DNA from 3 places in the Methylosinus trichosporium OB3b genome. Region 1 is predicted to be linked to each of the others. Evidence: predicted binding sites of a transcription regulator. Region 1 holds the regulator's gene; each other region holds the start of a gene.
The links. The regulator PhoB, encoded in region 1, activates phosphate uptake and scavenging genes when phosphate is short. The targets are predictions, from matches to a motif close to TGTCATNNANCTGTCAT.

Region 1 (7,765 bases):
CCGCCGCCCGATCCTCGATTTTTGGGCGGACGGCGAGAACACGCTGCAGGAGGTGATCACTCACGTTCTCGTGCACGAGATCGGCCACCATTTCGGCCTCTCGGACGAGGATATGGAGGAGATCGAGCAGAAGGCGGGGTGAGCGAGGCGAAAAAAGGAAGGGCGCTCTACGACTTCCAATATCGTCGTGACGGCGCGGGCCCTCATCCGACCTCGCTTCGCGAGGCCACCTTCTCCCGCGGCGGAGCGGGAGAAGGGATCACCCGACATTCTCGCCCCTTATTCCTTCACATCCGGCGGCGTCGCCTCCTCCGCCAGCGCGGCCAGCGCATCGGCGAGGGTCGCGGAGCTTTGCGCCTGCGAGCCGAGCCGGCGGATCGAGACCGTGTGCTCGGCCGCCTCCTTCTTGCCGACGACGAGAAGCACCGGGACCTTGGCGAGCGAATGCTCGCGGACCTTATAGGTGATCTTCTCATTGCGCAGATCGAGATCGACCGCGAGGCCGACATTGCGCGCCTCCGCCGCCACTTCATAGGCATAATCGTCCGCATCTTGCGTGATGGTGCAGACGACGATCTGCAACGGCGACAGCCATAGGGGCAGATGGCCGGCGTAATGCTCGATCAGAATGCCTGTGAAGCGCTCCAGCGAGCCGAACATGGCGCGATGAATCATCACCGGCGTCTTCTTCTCGCTGTCCGAGCCGATGTAGAAGGCGCCGAATCGGCCCGGCAGGTTGAAGTCGACCTGCGTCGTGCCGCATTGCCATTCGCGGCCGATGGCGTCGCGCAGAGTATATTCGAGCTTCGGGCCGTAGAAGGCGCCCTCGCCCGGATTGACGCCGGTCTTCAGGCCGCGCGCCTTCAGCTCGTCGAGCACCTTGTAGAGCGCCGCCTCGGCCTTGGCCCAGGCTTCGTCGGAGCCGACATGCTTCTCCGGCCGCGTGGAGAGCTTCACCACGACGTCGTCGAAGCCGAAGTCACGATAGATCGTCAGGATGAGGTCGTTGATCTTCAACGCCTCCTCCATGATCTGATCCTCATTGCAGAAGATATGCGCATCGTCCTGCGTGAAGGCGCGCACGCGCATCATGCCGTGCAACGCGCCGGACGGCTCATAGCGATGCACAATGCCGAATTCTGCGATCTTCACCGGCAGGTCGCGGTACGACTTCAGCCCGTTCTTGAAGATCTGCACATGGCCGGGGCAGTTCATCGGCTTCAGCGCGAAGATGCGTTCGTCCTCGGTCTTGGTGAGGAACATGTTCTCGCGATAGGTCTGCCAATGACCCGACGTCTCCCACAAGGCGCGGTCGAGCACCTGCGGCGTGTTCACCTCTTTGTAGCCTGCGGCCTTCTGGCGCCGGCGCATATAGGAGACGAGCGACTGGAACAGCGCCCAGCCCTTCTCGTGCCAGAAGATCGTGCCCGGCCCCTCCTCCTGGAAATGAAACAGGTCCATCTCGCGGCCGAGGCGGCGATGGTCGCGCCGCTCCGCTTCCTCGAGCCGATGCAGATAGGCGTCCAGCTCCTCCTGCTTGGCGAAGGCGGTTCCATAGATGCGCGAGAGCATCGGGTTGTTGTGGTCGCCGCGCCAATAGGCGCCGGCCACCTTCATCAGCTTGAAGGCGGTTCCGACCTTGCCGATCGACGGCAAATGCGGGCCGCGGCAGAGGTCGAGCCAATGGCCCTGGCGATAGATTTTCAAATCTTCGCCGCCGGGAATGCTCTCAATCAGCTCGCGCTTGAAGGCCTCGCCCCTGGCGGTGAAGAATGTCTTGGCCTGATCGCGCGTCCACACTTCTTTCGTGATCGCGGCGTCGCGCGCGACGATCTCGCGCATCTTCTTCTCGATCGCCGGCAGATCGTCCGGCGTGAACGGCTCGGAGCGATAGAAGTCGTAATAGAAGCCGTTCTCGATCACCGGGCCGATGGTGACCTGCGTGCCGGGGAACAGCTCCTGCACCGCTTCGGCGAGCAGATGCGCGCAATCATGGCGAATGAGCTCCAGCGCGCGCGGGTCCTCTCTGCCGACGAACTCGATTTTCGCGTCGCGGTCGATGGGGTCGGCGAGGTCGCGCAGCTCTCCGTCGAGCGCCATGGCCACGGTGCGCTTGGCGAGGGAAGGGGAGATGCTCTTGGCGATGTCGAGGCCGGAGACGCCCGGCTCGAATTGACGGGACGCCCCGTCGGGGAAAGTCACGGCGATCATGATCGTCTCCTTTGCGCCCACTCGCCGATACGAATCGGCGTAAGTCGCGAAGATCGGGCAAGGCCCGAACGGCGCCTGATTAAGAGCAGACGCCGCGCTTGGCAATGAAAAAGGGCCGGAGACACCCGCCGCGCTGGGGCAAGATGCCACAGTCAAAGACACGGCTCCCGACGCTTAAATCACAGACTGACGCTGTTGAAACGAGCTCGCGCTCGCCGGAGTTCAGTCCATGACGCAAGGTTCCGCCCCCTCTCGCCGCCGCTTCCTGCTCCAGGCCGGAGCGGGAGCGGCGGCGCTGGGGCTGCCCGGCGCGACGCAGGCGATGCAGGGCATGCGCGACATCCCACGCCGCGCGCCCAATCGGGCGTCGCCGGGCTTTCATCCCGATGTCGAGATCGAGCTCGTCTGCCGGTCCGCATCGCCGAGCCGTCCGAACGCTTCACGTATCGCTGTCACATCCTCGAGCACGAGGACATGGAGATGATGCGCGAGTTCCAGGTGGAATGAGGCAATTGCAAAAAAGGGAGGACGATATGAGGACGATCTCGAAATGGACTGTGGCGACCGCGACTCTGCTGCTGGCCCTCGGCGGAGCGGCGTCGGCGCAGCAATGGCAATCCACGCCGCCGAGCGGCGGCGCCGACCATGGCATGTCCGGCCATGAGCAGAGCGGCGGCGAGAGCCATGGCGGCGAGAGCCATGGCGGCATGAACCACGGCGGCATGGATCACGGCGGCATGGATCACGGCAAGGGCGGCGGCGGGGGCATGGGCGGAATGGGGGGAATGGGCGGCATGGGCGGAATGGGAGGAATGGGTCATGGCGGAATGAGCCATGGCGGCATGGGTGGCGGCGGCATGGACCATGGCGGCATGGACCATGGCGACTCGGCCAAAGCCGCCGAGGGCGAGGGACATGACAAGCACGGCGGCATGGTGATGAAGCGCCTGTGCGGTCCCGCGGACCATGTCGAGGGGCGGCTCGCCTATCTTAAGGCAGAGCTGCAATTGACCGACGCCCAGGCGCCGCAATGGAATGCCTTCGCCGACGCCTATCGCGCGGCCGGCCAGAAGACCGCGCAATTCTGCGCCGCCGCGAAGGACCATAAGATGACGGGCGGCGTGCTGGAGCAGCTAGAAATGATGGAGCGTAATATGAGCGCTCATCTCGATCAGGTTCGCGCCATCAGAACGGCGGTGGAGCCGCTGTTCGCAACGTTGACCGACGAGCAGAAGAAGGCCGCCGAGGAGGCCATGACAGGCGTGATGGAAATCGGCATGGGCGGCAAAGGTGGAATGGGAGGCATGAAACACTAGAGCTAGAGATCGCCCCTATCGAGAAACATTCCGGACACTCCTCGACAAATTCGAGAGACACGCTTCGGCGACAAGCGGTGTCTCGGCTTCGGGAGAGGACTCTGCGAATGAGGAAAACCGTTTCAGCACTGGCGTCGACCTTCGTGCTTCTCGCCGGCGACGTGCGCGCCGCCGATCTCCCGCCGCAGGCCACGGTGTTCGGGGGAGCGCGGCCCGCTTACGCATGGAGCGGTGTCTACGCCGGTCTGAACCTCGGCGCCGGGCTGTCGGCGTCGGGTCTCGACCGCAGCGGCATCCTCGGCGGCGGGCAGCTCGGTTACAATTACCGGCTCGGCCCGCTGTTCGTCGTCGGTCTCGAGACGGATTTTCAGGGAACGAGCCTCGGCGGCGACAGCGGCCGGTACGGTTTCCCCTCGCCGAGGTTCGACTGGTTCGGCACGGCGCGCGGCCGCGTCGGCGTCCTGCCTTTCAGCGATCATCTCCTCTTCTTTGGAACCGGCGGCTACGCCTATGGCCATGACGGCGACCGCATGCACGACGGCTGGACCGCGGGCGGCGGCCTCGAATGGGCCTTCGCGCGCGATTGGTCGGTCAAGGCGGAATATCTCTACACCGATTTCGGGGCTGGCGGACAGCCCCGTTTCCCCGCGCCGCGACGCGTCGACGATTTCCACTTCATGCGCGCCGGCGTGAACTATCACTTCGACCTGCTCTCGACGCAGGCCGAATTCGTCCACTGAGCTGCTTCGCCGCTCAGCCTCGCCCGAAGGTCTCGTCGAAGGAATAGCCCGTTCCGCGCACGGTGCGGATCGGGTCCTTCTCGCGGCCGCGGATGATCGCCTTGCGCAACCGGCCGACATGCACGTCGACAGTGCGCTCGTCGATCTCGGCCGAGAGACCCCAGACGCTGTCGAGCAGCTGCGCGCGGGAAAAGACGCGGCCGGGCTTCTCCATCAGATATTCGAGCAGCCGAAACTCGGTCGGCCCGAGATGAATCTCGCGGCCCGCCCGCTTCACCCGGCGCGTCTCGCGATCGAGGTCGATGTCGCCGGCGACCAGCCGCGTCGCGACCCGCTCCGGCCGCGCGCGGCGCAGCAGCGCATGCACGCGCGCCATCAGCTCCGGCGTCGAGAACGGCTTCACCACATAATCGTCGGCGCCGACCGAGAGGCCCCGCACGCGCTCGTTCTCGTCGCCGCGCGCGGTCAGCATGATGACCGGCATGGTGCGCGTGTCGTCGCGCGCGCGAAGGCGCCGGCAGATCTCGAGGCCGGAGACGCCCGGCAGCATCCAATCGAGGATGACGAGATCGGGCAGCGATTCGGACAAGCGAATCTCCGCCTCGTCGCCACGCTCGACATGCTCGACCTGAAAGCCCTCCGACTCGAGATTATAGGCGAGCAGAAGGGCGAGCGCCGCCTCGTCCTCGACGACGAGAATGCGCGGCGCCCGGTCGTTCGGCGTCTCGCGCGACGCCGAGACGCGGACTTCGTTCATGGCGTCTGCTCTTTCGTGTCATCGGACGGCGTCGCCGGCCTGCCGCCCTTGGGCCGTTCGGTCGGCATGGATTCGCCGGTGACGAGATAGACGATCGTCTCCGCCACATTGGTGGTGTGATCGCCGATCCGCTCGATATTCTTCGAGCAGAACAGGAGATGCGTGCAGAAGGAGATGTTGCGCGGATCCTCCATCATGAAGGTGAGAAGATCGCGGAACACCGAGTCCTCGAGCGCGTCGAGCTCCACGTCATTGGCCCACACCGCCTTGGCGCGCTCGACGTCGCGCTGCGCATAGGCGTCGAGCACGTCCTTGAGCTGCAACGAGGCGACCTCCGCCATCGTCTTCAGCCCGATGATGGCGCGCGGCACGCGCGCCTCGGCCAATATCTTCACCGTGCGCTTGGCGATGCTCTTGGCGAGGTCGCCGACGCGCTCGAGATCAGCGGCGATGCGCATCGCCGCGATGCACTCGCGCAGATCGACGGCGAGCGGCTGCCGCCGCGCGATGGTGAGGATGGCGCTCTCTTCGATCTCACGCTGCAGCGCGTCGAGCCGCGTGTCGGTGGCGACGACGCGGTGCGCGAGCTCGGTGTCGAAATTGGCGAGGGCGTCCATCGCCTCGCCCAGCATTTTCTCGGCGATGCCGCCCATCTCGGCGATCCGGCGGCCGAGCGCCTCGAGATCCCGGTCGTAGGAACTGACGATATGTTCGCTCATGGTCTCGTCCTCATGCGCCGCGCGGCGCGCGCGTCAGCCGAAACGGCCGGTGATATAGTCTTGCGTCTTCTTGCTCTGCGGCGCGGTGAACAGAGTGTTGGTCTCGCCGAATTCGACGAGGTCGCCGAGATACATGAAGGCGGTGAAATCCGAGACGCGCGCCGCCTGCTGCATGTTGTGGGTGACGATGGCGATCGTGTAGCGCTCCGACAATTCGTCGATCAGCTCCTCGACCTTCGCGGTGGAGATCGGATCGAGCGCCGAGCAGGGCTCGTCGAACAGGATCACCTCCGGGTGGATGGCGACGGTGCGGGCGATGCACAATCGCTGCTGCTGGCCGCCCGAGAGGCCGAGGCCGCTCGAATTGAGCTTGTCGCGCACCTCGTCCCACAGCGCCGCGCCGCGCAGCGCCGCCTCGACGCGTCCGTCGAGCTCGCTGCGCGAGAGCTTCTCATAGAGACGGATGCCGAAAGCGATATTGTCGTAGATCGACATCGGGAACGGCGTCGGCTTCTGGAACACCATGCCGACGCGCGAGCGCAGGAGATTGAGGTCGACGCTCGGGTCGAGAATATTCTCACCGTCGAGCAGCACCTCGCCCTCGGCGCGCTGCCTGGGATAGAGGTCGTACATGCGGTTCAGAACGCGCAGCAGCGTCGACTTGCCGCAACCCGACGGGCCGATGAAGGCCGTCACCTTATGGGTGTAGAGCGGCAGCGAGATCTTCTTCAGCGCATGCGACTGGCCGTAATAGAAGTCCAGATCGCGCACCGAGACCTTGGTGGAGGTTTTGGTTTCGATCACCGGCATGGCGGTCATTTGTGCTTTCCTCCGCTGCTGAGAGCGCGCGCTGTGATCGACAGGAGCAGAACGGCGATCGTGACCAGCAGGGCGCCGGTCCAGGCCAGCTGCTGCCAGTCCTTGTAGGGTGAGAGCGCGAATTGGAAGATGACGACGGGAAGGCTCGACAAGGGAGCGTTGAGATCGGTGCTCCAGAACTGGTTGTTGAGCGAGGTGAACAGAAGCGGCGCCGTTTCGCCGGAGACGCGGGCGACCGCGAGCAGGACGCCGGTGACGATGCCGGATTTGGCGGCGCGATAGGCGACGCGCAGCAGCATATGCGAGCGCGGCAGGCCGAGCGCCGCCGCCGCCTCGCGCAGCGGTCCCGGAACCAGCAGCAGCATGTCCTCCGTGGTGCGCACGACCACCGGCACGACGAGCACGGCGAGCGCGAGCGCGCCGGCGATGCCGGAGAAATGCCCGACACGCGCCACCACCACCGTGTAGACGAACAGGCCGATGACGATCGACGGCGCGCTGAGCAGAATGTCGTTGATGAAGCGCACCACCATGCTGAGCTTCGAATAGCGGCCATATTCGGCCATATAGGTGCCGGCGAGCATGCCGAGCGGCGTGCCGACGACGACGCCGATGACCGTCATCACCAGCGAGCCGGCGATGGCGTTGAGCAGGCCGCCGGTCGCGCCCGGCGGCGGCGTCATCTCGGTGAAGACGGCGGGCGTCAGCCCGCGCGCGCCCTCATAGATCAAGGCGCCGAGGATCAGCACGAGCCAGGCCAGCCCGAACAAGGTGCCGGCCCAGCACATCGCCTTGGCGACGACGTCGACGCGGCGTCGGTGGGAATAGAGCGACAAGGGGTCAGGCTCCCGATTTCTGCTCGATGCGCATCAGCATGAAGCGCGCCGCCGCCAGCACGAAGAAAGTGATGACGAAGAGGATGAGGCCGAGCTCGATCAGCGCGGAAGTGTAGACGTCGCCGACCGCTTCCGTGAATTCATTGGCGATGGTCGCCGAGATCGTCGTGCCCGGCGCGAGCAGCGAGCTCGACACACGGTGGGCGTTGCCGATGACGAAGGTCACGGCCATCGTCTCGCCGAGCGCGCGGCCGAGGCCGAGCATCACGCCGCCGATGACGCCGACGCGCGTGTAGGGAATGACGACATAGCGCATCACCTCCCAGGTGGTGCAGCCGACGCCGGAGGCCGCTTCCTTGAGCACGGG
Region 2 (7,765 bases), 1.9 Mb from region 1:
GCCGAGGGGCGGCGCTTCGGCGTCGGCCATTTCGATCTCATCGTCATCGACGAGGCGCATCGCTCCGTCTATCGCAAATACAAAGCGATCTTCGATTATTTCGACAGCCTGCTGGTGGGGCTGACGGCGACGCCGAAGGGCGAGGTCGACCGCGACACCTATCGTTTGTTCGATCTCCAGACCGGCGTGCCGACCGACGCCTATGGTCTGGACGAGGCGGTGCGCGACGGTTTTCTGGCGCCGCCGCGCGCAGTCTCGCTGACCACCGATTTTCTCGACAGCGGCATTCGTTATGACGCGCTCTCCGAGGACGACAAGGAGAAATGGGACGCGCTCGAATGGGAGGAGGACGGCGCCGTTCCCGGCGTCGTCGAGGCGCCGGCGATCAACAAATGGCTGTTCAACGCCGACACTGTCGACCGCGTGCTCGAGCATCTGATGGAGAAGGGGCTGAAGGTCGCGGACGGCGACCGGCTCGGCAAGACGATCATTTTCGCGAAAAATCGCGACCACGCCAATTTCATCGCCGAGCGCTTCGACGCGCATTATCCCAATCTCGCCGGCCAATTCGCGCGGGTGATCGATCATTCGATCTCCTATGCGCAGACGCTGATCGACGATTTCTCGCAAGCGGAGAAGGCGCCGCATATCGCCGTGTCGATCGACATGCTCGACACGGGCATAGATGTGAAGGAGATCGTCAACCTCGTCTTCTTCAAGCCGGTGCGCTCCAAGACCAAATTCTGGCAGATGATCGGCCGCGGCACGCGCCTGTGCGAAAATCTCTTCGGCGAGACGCAGGACAAGGAGTTCTTCTACATCTTCGATTGGTGCCGCAATTTCGAGTTCTTCGACGCGCATCCCGATATCGCCGAGGGCAGGGCGGGGGAGTCGCTCGGCAAGCGCCTTTTCATCGCGCGCGTAGAACTGATCGGCGAGCTGGACGGCGCCGCGCCCGAGCCGGCCGGCGATTATGCGCAATTGCCCGCAGCGGTGCTGCACGCCGGCGAGGGCGGATCGGAGGCCGATCGCATCGCGGAGGTCCGCGCGGCGCTGGTTGGCGATCTGCGGGCGGAGATCGCCGGCATGAGCCTCGATAATTTCCTGGTCCGCCCGCATCGGCGCGCGATCGAGAAATTTTCGTCGGACGCCGCCTGGCGGCGGCTCGACGCCGACGCGCGCAATGAATTGATCGAGCATGTCGCCGGCCTCCCCTCCGCCGTCGGCGACGATGATCTCGCCGCCAAGCAGTTCGATCTGCTGCTGTTCCGGACCGAGTTGGCGCTGTTGCGCGTGGAGCCCGCCTTCGTTCGCCTCTCGGGGCGCATTCGCGCGCTCGCCTCGCTGCTCGAAGGACTCGCCAATGTGCCGAGGGTGGCGGCGGAGATCGCGCTGATCGAGGAGGTTCAGACCAACGCCTTCTGGCAGGATGTGACGCTGCCCATGCTGGAGAGCCTGCGCCGGCGATTGCGCGCGCTCGTCAAGCTGATCGAGCGCGAGAAGCGGCCGATCGTCTATTCCGATTTCGAGGATCGCAGCGGCGGCGGCGCCGAGGTGGAACTGCGCGGCCTGCCAGTGGGCACGGATATGGACGCCTTTCGTCGGAAGGCGCGCGTCTTCCTGCGCCCGCACGAGAACCATATCGCCGTCCTCAAGCTCAAGCGCGCGGAGCCGCTGACTGCGACCGATCTTTCCGAGCTCGAGCGCATCTTCAAAGAGTCGGGAGCCGACGACGCCTCCCTCGGCCTCATCCAATCGGAAGGCGGTCTCGCGCGCTTCGTTCGCTCGCTCGTCGGCCTGGACCGCGAGGCGGCGAAGAAACTGTTCTCGGACTTCGAGGACGGGCGGACGCTCACGGCCGATCAGCACGAGTTCCTGAACCTCGTCATCGACCATTTGACCGAGCGCGGCGCGATGGATCCCGCCCTGCTCTATGAGACGCCTTTCACGGATTTCGACAGCAATGGCGTCGAAGGCGTCTTCGAGACCGCCGACGTTCTGCGCCTCGTCGATATCCTCCAGCGCATGGACGAGCGCAACGCGGCGTGAAGGGAGCTTCATTGTCGGGAGTGACTGCCGCCGATTTTTCGGGTTAGATGGCTCGCTCATTTTTTCCCGTTGGATATCGCCGCGGTCGCCATGTCGTCTCATCGCATTGATTCTACGCGATACATGACCTTCGGGCCGACGCATGGTGAGCGGGCTTTCGATGAGGACGACGGCGCAGCGGGCGCACATCCAAGGTTTGCTCCCCTTCTTTTCTTTCTGTTCCTTTCGGCCTCGCCGGCAGCGGCGCAAGCCGCCGGCCCCGACTATCTCGAGGCTCAGCGGGCGCTGAAGGATCGCGGTTTCGATATCGGCGTCGTAGACGGGCGATGGGGACAGCGCTCGATCAAGGCGCTGCGAGAATTTCAGAAGTGGGAAGGCTTGCCTCCGAACGGCACGCTCGACCTCGCAACCGTCAGGCGCTTGCACGACCTCGCGTCCCCGGCGCCTGCGAAAGCCGAGATCGCGGCGCCGCCTCCGATCCCGCCGAGACGCATCGAGGAGCCGACGCCCATCGAAGGGCCCCGTCCGTCCGTTGTCGAAGCGCCGCTGCCGCAGACCCCGGCGCAACCCGCTTTCGCTCCGACGCCGGTCATTGATCCGTCCACGGTCCTCGGACGGCCGGCGCGGCCACGAGCGGCAGAGCCGGCGCCTTCGCCCCCCGCGGCGTCGCAGCGCGCCGAGACGCCGCGGCCGCTTTGGAGCGTGCTCGCGCCTATCGCTTTCCTGGCGGCTGGGTGCATCTGGGTCGTCGGTCGGCGATGGCGTCCCAAGTCAGCGCGAGGACTGGACGAGAAGGCTCCTCTTGATCGGGGAACGGAACGCCTCACGGCCGATATCTCTATCGCGTCAACCCCGAACGAGACGGCGCCCGATCCGACGATCGGAGGGCGGGTCAAAGCCTACGAAGCCACATTGGCGGCCGTGCTGGAAGCAACGCTCGTCCATTCGATCTCGTCGCCGGCCCCGGAACCAGCCGGCGAAAAGATATCGGTCGAACCACTGGAAGCGCTTCGTGCGCCGGGAGCAGCCCCCGATCCGGCCGCGGCATGCGAGCGAGAACCCACGCAAATCGACGCGAGCGATCCTGATGGACTGCGCCGCACGGACGAATTAGCGCCGAATTTCGGCGCAACGCCTCGTCCTTCGGGGAGATTGGAGAACGCCGCCGGTCGAGAAGAGTCCCGCAATCTCTCTCTCGCCGCGCTCTCTGAATTCGCTGAACCGCGGTTGCCGGAGCGCGCCGCGATCGAGCCTTCGGACCAGACGCAGAACTCCACAGAGGCCGCACAGGCGCGCGAGCTTCCGGAATCACGACTGTCGACGGAATGGATCTCCGCCGGACAGCCCGTCATCGTGGGCGGTCGGAAAATCGGCGGCGGCATGATCTATTTCGGCCGCTCTCTGCCCCGTCGAGCCGGTCGCGGCAATGAAAACTGTCTCGTCGATCCCGACCTCGAGGTGGCGGACCATTCTGGTGGTTCCGGCGGTCGTCCGGGAGATTGGCCGGACTATGCGCGTCTCACCCCGTCCTCACGGGCTGTCTATCTCGACTGGCTCGCCGGGCCTCGCAACCAGCCCGACTTCGAGATCGGCTATGTCTTGCTCTACTTCTATGGGCTCGAGCGACGACCGATGCTCGATGATCCCATAGTCCAGTGGGCGGGGTGCATGGCGAGATTGTCGCGGCGATGCGCCGCATCCTTCTCGGAACGGATGTCCCCGCCTATCTCGATGACGGCGCGGATCGCCTGCTTCGGGACGCGCGCGCGGCGGCGCTGGAGCTCGAGCTCGGATGTCGCTCGATCATCGCCGTCGGCGCGGGCAGCCTGATCCTTCCATGGGTGGGCGCGAAGCAGCTGGTTTCGCTCACTCTGGCGCTGAAAGCCAAGGAGGTGGACGCATCGCCCCTGCCGCACGCCATCGAGCTGCCGAGAACCCCTCCGGAGGAGGCCGTCCAGCTTCTCGAAAGCTTCGCCGCCGAGCCGGCGCCCTCCGCCGACGCGATCACAGCGCGCGTCTCCCGACCCTGTCGCGCGAAATTCGATGAATTCCTGCCGCCGGATTTGCTGCGGCTCGTGACGGCGGTCGAACATCTCGACATTGGCTCGATCCCGGAAACCGCGGGCGCGGTGATCGGAAAATCCGCGCCGCTTCGACGCGGGGAGTGAAGAGCGTTCTCTCAGGGCCGCTCGAAGAGAACGCCGTAGACGGGCCTGGCCTCCTCGAGGTCCGTCGTCCGGCCAGTCTGGAGGGTAAGAACGGTGGGAGGAAAGCCGCCGCTGATCTCCAGGCTTTCCAGCACCACGGTGCTTGCCTCTCCTCTCCGCAGGCGCTTGAAGTAGCGGTTCCCATGTCTGTCGCCGGCGATGATCGGCCGGCCCTCAAACCATGTGAGCGCATCGTCCGGGGAGACTGGATCGCCGATCATCAGCATCTGGCCGTCCAGGGCGACGGGCTCTGCGCTCTGACCAGCAGCTTCGACGAGCCCCTTCACCGTGGACATATGCCCACGGTTGGCGCGGACGAGGCGTAACCTCGCCGGCGCGAGGAAGGCCGGAGGTTCAGTCGTGGGGATATCCCCACGACTCGCACGGACGGGGAAAGTTCAACTGTCACCTTATGGGGACGATTGCCGATGACGGCAAGACCCGTGAGATGGTCGCCATCCCGACCCGCAAGCTCGCCTGGGGTTTGCGCCACGATGGCGCAAACCTTTGAATAGGATCCTCCAAATTTGGATCGTCCGGGCCAGTCGTCACGATATCGTTACCTGAGCGCGGATGTACCGCCGGGGCGTTTTTCTTTTCTGGGGGAGGAGCTGGACGGTCGCCGCTTGGTGACCTGAGAGCGACACGCTGGCGCGAGCCTGTGACACGAAACTGTAAGTTATTGATTTTGTTGGCTGGGGGACCTGGATTCGAACCAAGATTGACGGAGTCAGAGTCCGCAGTTCTACCGTTGAACTATCCCCCACCGCCCCGCTGACGCGAGAATCGCGGCGTGGGAGACGATGTAATGAGCCCTTTGGATCGTGTCAACTCGAGTTCCGCCATTGCTTGCGGCCGGGGGGCGAGCCGAAGCGAGGCGCGGGACGGGGTTGGATCGAGGGATTGGCGGCGCCCGCCCCGGGGGAGGCGCGAAATTATCGACAAATCGTTTAGATTCGGACGCTTCCCCGCGCTTTTTTCGCTCCCTGCGCGACATCGTTCCCTCTTGCGGGACGCCGGCTTTGTGTCACACTTCCTTCGTCCTTCTGTCGTGAAGACGAAACCAAGGGAGGCGCCATATGTCGCTACAGGGTCATCTCGTCGAGCTGGAACGCCGTCACGAGGCGCTCAAGAAAGAAATCGAGCAGGAGCAGCATCACCCCCGGCGCAATGAGGTCAAGATCCACGAGCTCAAGCGCAAGAAGCTTCAGCTCAAGGACGAGATCGCCAAGCTGCGATGCGGGCCGACATTGCATTGACGAAGCCAGGATTCGACTGAGAAAAGCGCCCGAGGCGGAGAGCGATCTCCGCCTTTTTCTGTTCATGAGCCGAAATCATGGGCCGAAAGCGTCGCGTCAGGCGCCGCGCTTGCTTCACCCCCCTCGACGATTCCCCGAGCCGAAGAGGCGCTCCTCATGCCGCTTTCCCCGCGCTATCGCGCCGCGCCTCTGCATTCGACGCTGGGCGACGAATTCTTCGACCGCGTGCAGCCAGCCGACTTTCCAAAACATATTCTGCGCCATCGCAATCAGCGCGCCGCCGCCACGGTCGGCCTCGACACGCTGACCGACGAGGAGTGGATCGCTTTCTTCGGCCGCTTCGAGCCGCTGCCGGAGAATTTCCCCGAGCCGCTGGCGCTGCGCTATCATGGCCATCAATTCCGTACCTATAATCCCGATATCGGCGACGGCCGCGGCTTTCTGTTCGCGCAATTGCGCGACGCCGAGGACGGCCGCCTCCTCGATCTCGCCACCAAGGGCAGCGGCCGCACGCCCTGGTCGCGCCAGGGCGACGGCAGGCTGACGCTCAAGGGCGGGCTGCGCGAGATTCTCGCCACCGAGATGCTGGAGGCGCTCGGCGTCGAGACGTCCAAGAGCTTCAGCCTGATCGAGACCGGCGAATCACTCTATCGCGGCGACGAGCCCTCGCCGACGCGCTCGGCCGTGCTGGTGCGGCTCTCGCATTCTCATATCCGCATCGGCACGTTCCAGCGCCTCGCCTTTCTCGACGATCAGGCGGCCATAGCGAAGCTCGTCGATTATTGCGTCGCTCAATATTTTCCCGAGCTCGCCGACGCGCCCGCCGAGAGCCGCGCGGCGGATTTTCTCGCGCGCGTCACCGCGCGCGTGGCGCGGCTCGGCGCGCGCTATATGGCCGCGGGCTTTGTCCATGGCGTGCTCAACTCCGACAATATCAACGTCACCGGCGAGAGCTTCGATTACGGCCCCTGGCGCTTCGCGCCGCGCTACGATCCGCAATTCACCGCCGCTTATTTCGACGACAGCGGGCTCTACGCCTTCGGCCGCCAGCCGGGCGCGCTCGGCTGGAATCTGACGCGGCTCGCGGAAACCGTGCTGCCGCTCGTCGGGCTGCAACGGTCGCAGGCGATTCTCGGCGAATTTCAGCCGATCATCCAGCGCGAGTTCCAGCTCGCTCTCCTCGACCGCTTCGGCCTCGCGCCGGCGGCCGAGGCCGAGGCGGAGGCGGCGCTGGCCAAGGGTCTGCTCGAATTTCTCGGCAAGACGCAGGCGGGTTTCGAGCAGACCTTCTTCGACTGGCGCGGCGGCCTCGCGAGCCGCGAGCGCGCCGCCCGCAGCCCGCAGGCCGCGCTCTATGACGCGCCCGAATTCGGCCCGCTGCGCGAGGCGCTGGCCGCCCATGAGACGGCGCCGGCCGCCAATCTCGACCATGCCTATTTCCGCCGCGACACGCCTTGCACCATGCTGATCGAGGAGGTGGAGGCGATCTGGACGCCGATCGCGGCCGCCGATGATTGGAGCGCGCTCGACGCCAAGCTCGTCGACATCGCTGCGATGCGCGAGGCCTATGGCCAGGGCGCAGCGTGATACGTCTTGAACAAGACACCCGGCGCGAGCGATAATCAGTAGCGGCGACTCGGGGCTCATGCCGAGCGTCGATGCGGTGGTCCGGTCGGTGGTGGCGAATGGTCGACAAGCTCAGCGAGGCCGAGCAAGCGGCGCTCCAGATGGAATTGGAGCGGGTGCGGCTGGAGCACCGTGATCTCGAGGCGGCGATCGACGCGCTGCTCGCCGTCGGAGCCGTCGATCAATTGCAGATCCAGCGGCTCAAAAAGCGCAAATTACTGCTGCGCGACCGCCTCGCCTTTCTCGAGGATCAGCTGACGCCCGACATCATCGCCTGACGACGGCCGCCGATCGCATAAGCGAGAAGGCCGGCGCCGATCAGCGCCGCCGCCGCGATGAGGGAGGCCGGCCGCATCGCCACTGTCGCGATCAATAGGCCGGTCGTCGCCGTCAGAAACAGCAGCGCCGCGGCGAGCTGCGGCGCCTTGCGCAGCGCCGAGCCTTCGCGAAGCCGCCGGATCAGCCAGCCGAGCACGACGGCGCCGGCCGAGAGGCTGAGCGTGACGCCGGCGAACTCCAGCAGCGTGCGCAGTCCCGCGCTCCAGACGACGACGAGGCTCATCGCCGCTTGCGCCAGCACGGCGATGCGCGGATGATCGCCATGGAGCCGGCCGAGCGGCGCCG
Region 3 (7,765 bases), 650 kb from region 1:
CTGGACGACTGCGCATCACGCGCGAGCTGCAGATATTTCTCGGCGATATGCTGCGCCGTTCCGCGAATCTTCACATCGGGGCCATTCGACTCGTAGGACCGCGTCAGGGGGTTGGGCCCCTTGCGATTGCTGCGGCCGCGGATACGCTTGTTCTGTCCAGGTCTCATCGAATATCCTCGAGAAGGTCCGTCGCTGTTCTGCATGGGCGTCGCCGTTTCATCCCGTCATGTCGGTAGAGCGCAAATACGCGACCGCTGATTACGCGACCGCAAAATCACGCGACCGGACGCACGCTTGGACGTGGTCGCGCGAGGAGGCCATCGGCGGCTTCATTCGCTCGCGTCTCGCCGCGCGAGCGCGCCCCCGGAGAGCGATCACGCGAAGACGCAGCGCAATGCGCGCCCGCGCCTCGTCGCAATCCCCTGGCGAGCGCCGGCTGCAACGCCGGCGTTTGAGTCCGTTTCGAGACGAAAACGCTTCCCGCCCGTTCGAGACGAACTCTTGCGAGCTTGCGCCGCGTCCATTGACGCGGACTGCGGCTCCCTCGACGCCGCGACGCTCGCGCGGCGTTCTGCGTCTGTCGAGAAGCCCGTCCGGCTCCACTCCGCCGCCTGAACGCGCTGCACTTCAGATCAGCTCGATTCGGAGCCTCGACCGCCCTGTTCAGACCAGAGCCGGGATTCTCGACGATCGAGCCGCTTGTTCCGTTAAGGGCGCTTCCGAGTTGATCTGCGCTCCGGCGAGTGACGAGCGATTCGCATTGCGTCTCGTCCCGTGAAATCGGCGTTCAATCGAGAAGGACTATAATCTAGCCCCCTCCTCCCGCCAAGCGAGAGATCGCGCCCTCGCGCATTTAAATAGGGAGTGTAGCGAATTTGTCACGTCCCCCGCTCGCGCTTTTCGTCACCGCGCGCGGAATTCGCGATCCTCCCACCGGCTTCGGTCTCGGCGGCGCGCGGCGACGGCGCGCTCGCAACCAGCAAAATCCTCGCGAATTTCGGCGATCTCGAGGCCGGCCGCTTCGAGCAACGCGGCGATCGACGCCGCCTGCCCCGCTCCCGCCTCCAGCACCGCGAGCGCGTGCGGCGCCAATATGCGCGGCAGATCGGCGATGATCTCACGATAACATGCGAGTCCGTCCGCGCCGCCGTCGAGCGCGAGCGAGGGATCGTGAAGCCTCACCTCGGGCGCGAGCGTCGCGATCTCGCCGCTCGCGACATAGGGCGGATTCGACACGACGAGATCGAAACGCGTCTCGAGCGCCTGCGCCCATCGCCCACGCAGGATGGTCGCGCGCGCGGCGATGCCGCAACGCGCGATATTGACGGAAGCGGCCGCGCAAGCCTCTCCCGAAAGATCGACGCCGACTGCGCGCGCCTGCGGCAGCTCGGACAAGAGCGCGCAGGTGATCGCGCCCGAGCCGACGCCGAGATCGAGAATTGTGAGCGCATCGTTTCGACGCTCGCGCAACAGATCGAGCGCCAGCGCGACGAGCGTCTCGGTGTCGGCGCGCGGATCGAGCACATCGGGCGCGACGACGAGGTCCTGCGTCCAAAATCCGCGCGCGCCCAGGATGCGCGTCACCGGCTCGCGCGCGGCGCGCCGGCGTGCGAAATCATCGAGCCGGCGTTGCACGCACGGCGAGAGACGCGCATGCGGCTCGAGCAGAAGATCGGCGGCCGTCATCTCTCCCGCCGCGAGCAGCAGCGCGCGCGCGTCGCGACGCGGCTCCTCCACGCCATTCTTCTCGAGGAGCGAGGCGACGCGGTCGAGCGCCGCCGCGCGCGTCTCCCCGAGAGCGGGTGAAGCTGCGTCCATCACTCGGTCTTGCACACCGTCTTGGCCAGCAGCGCCGTCACGCGCTTCGCGAAGGCGCCGGCGTCGAGCGGCGCTTCGCCGTCGGCGATGCGCGCCGTGTCGAGCAGCAGCCAGAAGCCGTCCTCGGCGCTGGCGCGATCGGCCTTGGACTTCTTCGCCAGCGCGACGACGACCTCGTGACCCGGATTGATCTCCAGCACCGGCTTGCCGAGCAGACCCTTGCCGCTCTCCGCGAGCATGCGCGCGAGCTGCAGATCGAAGCCGTGATCGGGCGCGACGAGACAGGCCGCGCTCTCGCGCAGACGCGTCGACACGCGCACGTCGTCGACATGCTCGCCGAGCGTCTCCTTCATCATCGCGGTGAGCAGAGCGACCTCGGAAGTCGCTTCCGCCGGCGGCGGCTCGGCGGCGCCTTCGGGAGTCGGAATGGAGTCGATGTCGGCCTTGCCCTGCGTCGCCGATTTGAACGGCTTGCCGTCGAAGCCGAGCGCGCTCGTCACCCAGAAGCTGTCGACCGCCTCGTCGAGCAGCAGCACATCGACGCCCTTGGCGCGAAACGCCTCGAGCTGCGGGCTGGCGGCGAGGCGCTTCTTGTCGTCGCCGGTGATGTAATAGATCGCCGTCTGATTGGGCTTGAGGCTCGCGACATAATCCTTCAACGACAGATCGCCATCGGGATGCAGCAGGCTGGAGAAGCGCGCGATGGCGAAAATCTCGTCGCGCCGCTGCGGATCCTCGTGAAGGCCCTCCTTGATCACCGCCCCGAAATTCTTCCACAAGGACGCGAATTTCTCCGCGTCTTTCGTCGCGAGGTCGGTGAGCTCCTTGACGATGCGCGTGGAGATGGCCTTGCGCATGGCGTCGAGCAGCGGATTATTCTGCACCATCTCGCGCGACACGTTGAGCGGCAGATCGGCGCTGTCGACGACGAGACGCATGAAGCGCAGCCACGGCGGCAGCAGATCGATCTCGCGCGAGATCAGCACGCGGCGCACATAGAGCTTGGTCCGGCTCTTGCGCGCGGGATCGAAGAGATCGTAAGGCCGCGAGCCGGGCGCGAAGGCGAGCACCGTATATTCGATGCGCCCCTCGGCGCGCCAATGCACGGTCAACGCCGGCGCGTCGAACTGTCCCGAGAGCTGCTGATAGAAATCCTCATATTCCTTTTCGGTGATCTCGGATTTGGATCGCGTCCACAGCGCCGAGCCGTCGGTGAGACGGCGCGGCTCCGCGCCCGGCGCCTCGACGAGATCGATCGGAATGGGAATCGCGCCCGAATGCTCGCGCAAAATCTCCTCTATGCGCGAAGGCGCGAGGAACTCGTCCGATTCCGCGTTCAAATGCAGGGTCACGCGCGTTCCCGGATCGGGCGCGTCGGCGAGCGGCAGCGATGAAATCTGAAACGAACCCTTGCCGTCCGAGGTCCAGAGAAACGCGTCGCTCGCGCCGGCCCGGCGCGTCGCCACCTCGACCTTCTCGGCGACCATGAAGGCCGAATAGAAGCCGATGCCGAAACGGCCGATCAGCGAAGCGCTCTTCTCGCCGCCTTTCTTCTCGAGATCGTCGAGAAAGGCGCGCGTGCCGGAGCTGGCGATGGTGCCGAGCGCGGCGACGAGATCCTCGCGCGACATGCCGACGCCATTGTCGGCGACGGTGAGCGTGCGCGCGTCCTTGTCGATGGAGATGGTGACGAGCGGCGCCGCGGCCTTCGCGGCGAGCGCTTCGTCGGACAGCGCGTCATGGCGCAGCTTCTCGATGGCGTCGGCGGCATTGGACACGAGCTCGCGGAGAAAAATATCGCGCTCGGAATAGACCGAGTGAGTCATGAGCTCGAGCAGGCGCGCGACATCGGCCTGAAAACCGTGATCGCTCTTCGTCGCATCGATCGTGGTGGTTTCGTCGTGATCGCTCACGGGGATCGTCTCCAATTTTCGCGCTTCGCCCGTCGTCGCCGCCGCGCGGCGCATGGGCGCGCCAAGTCTTCGTCGATCGGCAATGCCTTCGTCGATCGGCAATGCGCGCTCCCGCCCGGCCGGCCGGCCGGCGCGAGCGGAGCGCGACGCTCATATCGGCGATCGATCCACGAGTTGCAAGGCGGCGGAAGCGCCGAAAACAAGACGGGCCGGCGCGAGCGTCGCTCGGCCGGCCCGTCCATCGCCACGAACTCATACTACTCGAACCGACGCCCTTCCGGGGGGCTGGGGGGCTGACGAATTCCGGAAGACCGCGTTCCGAGCCTGTCGAGGCAATGATCGGAATATTGGTCGCTCCCTTTGGCGCGCAAGGGGCTCGATAGGGGCGAAAATGTGAATTCGTCGCTCCGGCCGAGCCGGGGCGTCGCAGACCCGTCACAAATGCGCTTGCTCTCGCCGCGCGCCCGCGCAATCATGGGGTTCTGAAGAGGGACCGGCATGAACGAGATGGAGACGACGGATCCGAGCGGGCGGCGCGGCCCGTTCGCCGTGGTGGCGGGTCGCGCGAATAATTCGGACAGAAGCGCCCCCTCGCGGCGGGAGGCGCCGCAGGTCGTCTCCTTCGATCGGCGTGAGCTGCGCGTCCTCTTCGATCTATATGGCGCCAAGGTCGCGGCCGGAGAATGGCGGGATTACGCCATTGATTTCTCTCCCGCCAAGGCGGTGTTCTCGATCTTCCGCCGCGCCAGCGAGGCGCCGCTCTATCGCGTCGAGAAAGACCCGGAGCTCGGCCGGCGGCAAGGCGCCTACAGCGTCGTCGCCGCGAGCGGCCTCGTGATGCGCCGCGGCCATGACCTCGCGCGCGTGCTGACAGTGTTGCAGCGCAAGTTCGAGGTGGTGCGCTCCGATTGACGTGCGAAGCGCGGGAAGCAACGCGCAAGAAAAAAGCCCGGCGCAAAGCTCCGGGCTTTTTCGCTGTAGCTGCAAGCGGTGATCAGTATCTCGCGACGACCGGGGCTGGCGGCGCTCCAAACAGATCGAAGTGATAGTTTACGCCAGCGCTGATCGTGTGGAAGCGATTCTGGACGCCGACTTGATTGGCGACGAGGCCCAGAAGCGCGTAGGAGGCGTCGTGACCGCGCTCGAGCTCGGTATAAAGATACTCGACCTTGGCGGACCAGCGCGGCAGGAACGCCCATTCGACGCCGCCGCCGGCCGTCCAGCCGGTGCGCACATCGCTGTTGGAAACAGAGACGGTCACCGGGACGCCCACCGCGCCGCCGGAATAAGTGGCGCGATAGCCGCCATATGCGAAGCCGCCCGTGCCATAGACGAGCAGAGTGGGCGCGACCGCGTAGCCCAAGCGGCCGCGAACGGTGCCGAACCAATCGAGCTGCTGCCGCGCGTTGACGAACGGCGTGTAGCCGAATTGATTTGTCGGGCCGAAGCCGTTCGAATAGCCGTTCACGCCAGCGCCGCGGAAATCTGCTTCGAGGCCGACGACGAAACTGGTTCCCGCAAACTGGCGATTATAGCCGATCTGGCCTCCGCCGAGGACGCCGTCGACCGCGCTCGACGGAAAGGACCAAAAGGCGATCGGAGTTCCTGCGGCGCTCACCGTGCCGGCGATCGACTGCTTCTCGCTCCAACCATAGCCGATATTCAAACCCGCATAGACGCCGGTCCAGGTGAACGCGGGAGCCGGCTCGACAAAAGCGACCGGAGCTTTCGCGGACGGAAGGTCGGCGGCAGAGGCCGACGAGACGGCGAAACCCAGCGTGATCATGCTGAGAGCAGACAGCGTTTTCATAATTCCCTCCATTATCGGAGCGGCGCGACAAGCGAATCAATCAGCCACTCGGCGTTTCATCGATCCGACGCGGAGTACGCCCGGCCAACGGCTACGTCAACGCTCTACAGCCGCGATACTCGCCTTGGGGATGATTTCGCGCCCAGTTGTGGCAATTCTGCTACAGTGAATATTCACATTATTGATTTGAATTCACACCATAACCGAGCGCAGGCGCTCAGGTCGCCCCGCACAGAGACGAGGCAAAAATCTAACCTCCGATCTACTCACGTTTTTTCGAGTGATCTGTCATCGAGGCTTCCGCCGCTCTCGGCGCAGGCGCTCCCAATAGTCCAGCCGCTTGCCGATCTCACGCTCGAAGCCGCGCTCCACCGGCCGGTAGAATGTCTGGCGGCCGAGCTTCTCGGGCCAATAATCCTGGCCGGAAAACGCCTCTGGCTCGTCATGGTCATAGGCGTAGCCATCGCCATAGCCTTCGCCCTTCATCAATTTGGTCGGGGCGTTGAGAATGACCTTGGGCGGCATGAGCGAGCCGGCCGCCGCGGCGACGCGGCGCGCCGCCTTGTAGGCCACATAGCCGGCGTTGGATTTGGGCGCAGTGGCGACATAGATCACCGCCTGGGCCAGCGCCAGTTCGCCCTCGGGGCTGCCGAGAAAATCATAGGCGTCCTTGGCGGCGTTGGCGACGACGAGCGCCTGCGGATCGGCGAGCCCGATATCCTCCACCGCCATGCGCACGATGCGCCGCGCCAAAAACAGCGGGTCCTCGCCCGCGTCGAGCATGCGCGCGAAATAGTAGAGCGCCGCGTCCGGGTCCGAGCCGCGCACGCATTTGTGCAGCGCGCTGATGAGATTGTAATGCCCCTCCTGCGCCTTGTCGTAGAGCGGCGCGCGCCGCTGCACGACCTCGGCGAGCCGCGCGCGGTCGAAGACTTCCCCCTCCCCCGCCGCGCGCCAGATGTCCTCGGCGAGCGTCAGAGCGGCGCGCCCGTCGCCGTCGGCCATGGCGATCAGCGCTGCGCGCGCCTCGGCGTCGAGCGGCAGCGGCCGATTCTCCGTCTGCTCGGCGCGCGCCAAAAGCTTCTCGATCGCCGCGGCGTCCAATCGCTCGAACGTCAGCACGCGCGCGCGAGAGAGAAGCGCGGCGTTGAGCTCGAACGAGGGATTCTCCGTCGTCGCGCCGATCAGCGTGACCGCGCCATCCTCCATCACCGGCAGGAAGGAATCCTGCTGGGCGCGATTGAAGCGATGAATCTCGTCGACGAACAGCAGCGTCCCCTGGCCCACGGCGCGGCGCGCGCGCGCCGCCTCGAAGGTCTTCTTCAAATCGGCGACGCCGGTGAAGATGGCGGAGATCTGAACGAAGGCGAGATCGGTCTCATGGGCGAGCAGGCGCGCCACCGTCGTCTTGCCGGTGCCGGGCGGCCCCCAGAAGATCAGCGAGCCGATCGACCCGGAACGAATCATTCGCGTCAGCGCACCGTCGGGGCCGACGAGGCGCTCCTGGCCGGCCACCTCGTCGAGGCGCCGCGGCCGCAGACGATCGGCGAGCGGATGAGGCGTGTCGCGGCCCGGCGCGGCGGAAAAGAGATCGGTCATGGCGCTATCATAAGCTCCTCGCGCAATTGCGCCGCCCGCCCGCAAGGGCGGCGCCGCGGTCGTTCGTATCCCCGCCCCTTTGCGGAACCTTAACCATGGTCGGAGGCGATTAACTGGGGATTAACCTTTCGCAGGTTAAGAAGAAGCGTTAATATTTCACGATCCTCCCTTGTGTTGCGTGGCGTCCCCGGCTGCGTAGGAGCCCAACTTTCAACACAGGTCAACTCGCATGCGCACCATCGCATTCGTCACGCAAAAGGGCGGAGCCGGAAAGAGCACGCTCGCCAGCAGCATCGCCGTCGCCGCCCGTCGGGCGGGAGAACGCGTTTTCATCATTGATTTGGATCCGCTGCAATCATTGGTCAAATGGTCGCAGGCTCGCGAGGCCGCGGACGTGCCGGTCGAGCATGTGCCGCCCGCCAAGCTCGGCAAGGCGCTCGCCGCGCTCGAGAAGAAGGGCGTGACGCTGGTGGTCATCGACGCGCCCGGCGCCGATTCGGAAAATTCCGACGCCGCCATTCGCGCCGCCGATCTCTGCATCATCCCGGCGCGTCCCAATGTCTTCGATCTGTGGGCGAGCGAGCTCACCCGCGCGAGCATCAAGGACAAGAAGAAAGAATACGCC

Region 2: CQW49_RS07085 (YdcH family protein) is a predicted target of PhoB. The motif match lies at 5,282-5,298, and genes of this name have one in related genera.
Region 3: CQW49_RS18915 (DUF2794 domain-containing protein) is a predicted target of PhoB. The motif match lies at 4,154-4,170, and genes of this name have one in related genera.

What each region holds. Positions count from the first base shown of each region.
Region 1 covers NZ_CP023737.1:3,338,523-3,346,287, reverse strand. Annotated here, with positions in the region: gene CQW49_RS16015 (metallopeptidase family protein) at 1-142, shown strand, start outside; gene thrS (threonine--tRNA ligase) at 280-2,211, opposite strand; gene CQW49_RS16005 (multicopper oxidase domain-containing protein) at 2,407-2,718, shown strand; gene CQW49_RS26115 (Spy/CpxP family protein refolding chaperone) at 2,745-3,527, shown strand; gene CQW49_RS15995 (outer membrane protein) at 3,635-4,267, shown strand; gene phoB (phosphate regulon transcriptional regulator PhoB) at 4,281-5,024, opposite strand; gene phoU (phosphate signaling complex protein PhoU) at 5,021-5,743, opposite strand; gene pstB (phosphate ABC transporter ATP-binding protein PstB) at 5,777-6,562, opposite strand; gene pstA (phosphate ABC transporter permease PstA) at 6,559-7,398, opposite strand; gene pstC (phosphate ABC transporter permease subunit PstC) at 7,403-7,765, opposite strand, start outside.
Region 2 covers NZ_CP023737.1:1,481,201-1,488,965, reverse strand. Annotated here, with positions in the region: gene CQW49_RS07105 (DEAD/DEAH box helicase family protein) at 1-2,049, shown strand, start outside; partial or broken gene CQW49_RS26295 (peptidoglycan-binding domain-containing protein) at 2,140-2,412, shown strand; gene CQW49_RS07100 (TerB N-terminal domain-containing protein) at 2,752-3,879, shown strand; gene CQW49_RS25060 (hypothetical protein) at 3,891-4,217, shown strand; gene CQW49_RS07095 (hypothetical protein) at 4,229-4,552, opposite strand; tRNA gene CQW49_RS07090 (tRNA-Gln) at 4,949-5,022, opposite strand; gene CQW49_RS07085 (YdcH family protein) at 5,336-5,515, shown strand; gene CQW49_RS07080 (protein adenylyltransferase SelO) at 5,672-7,102, shown strand; gene CQW49_RS07075 (YdcH family protein) at 7,201-7,419, shown strand; gene CQW49_RS07070 (APC family permease) at 7,392-7,765, opposite strand, start outside.
Region 3 covers NZ_CP023737.1:3,991,180-3,998,944, reverse strand. Annotated here, with positions in the region: gene CQW49_RS18935 (DUF4167 domain-containing protein) at 1-167, opposite strand, end outside; gene prmC (peptide chain release factor N(5)-glutamine methyltransferase) at 904-1,818, opposite strand; gene htpG (molecular chaperone HtpG) at 1,818-3,785, opposite strand; gene CQW49_RS18915 (DUF2794 domain-containing protein) at 4,230-4,643, shown strand; gene CQW49_RS18910 (outer membrane protein) at 4,726-5,541, opposite strand; gene CQW49_RS18905 (replication-associated recombination protein A) at 5,830-7,140, opposite strand; gene CQW49_RS18900 (ParA family protein) at 7,370-7,765, shown strand, end outside.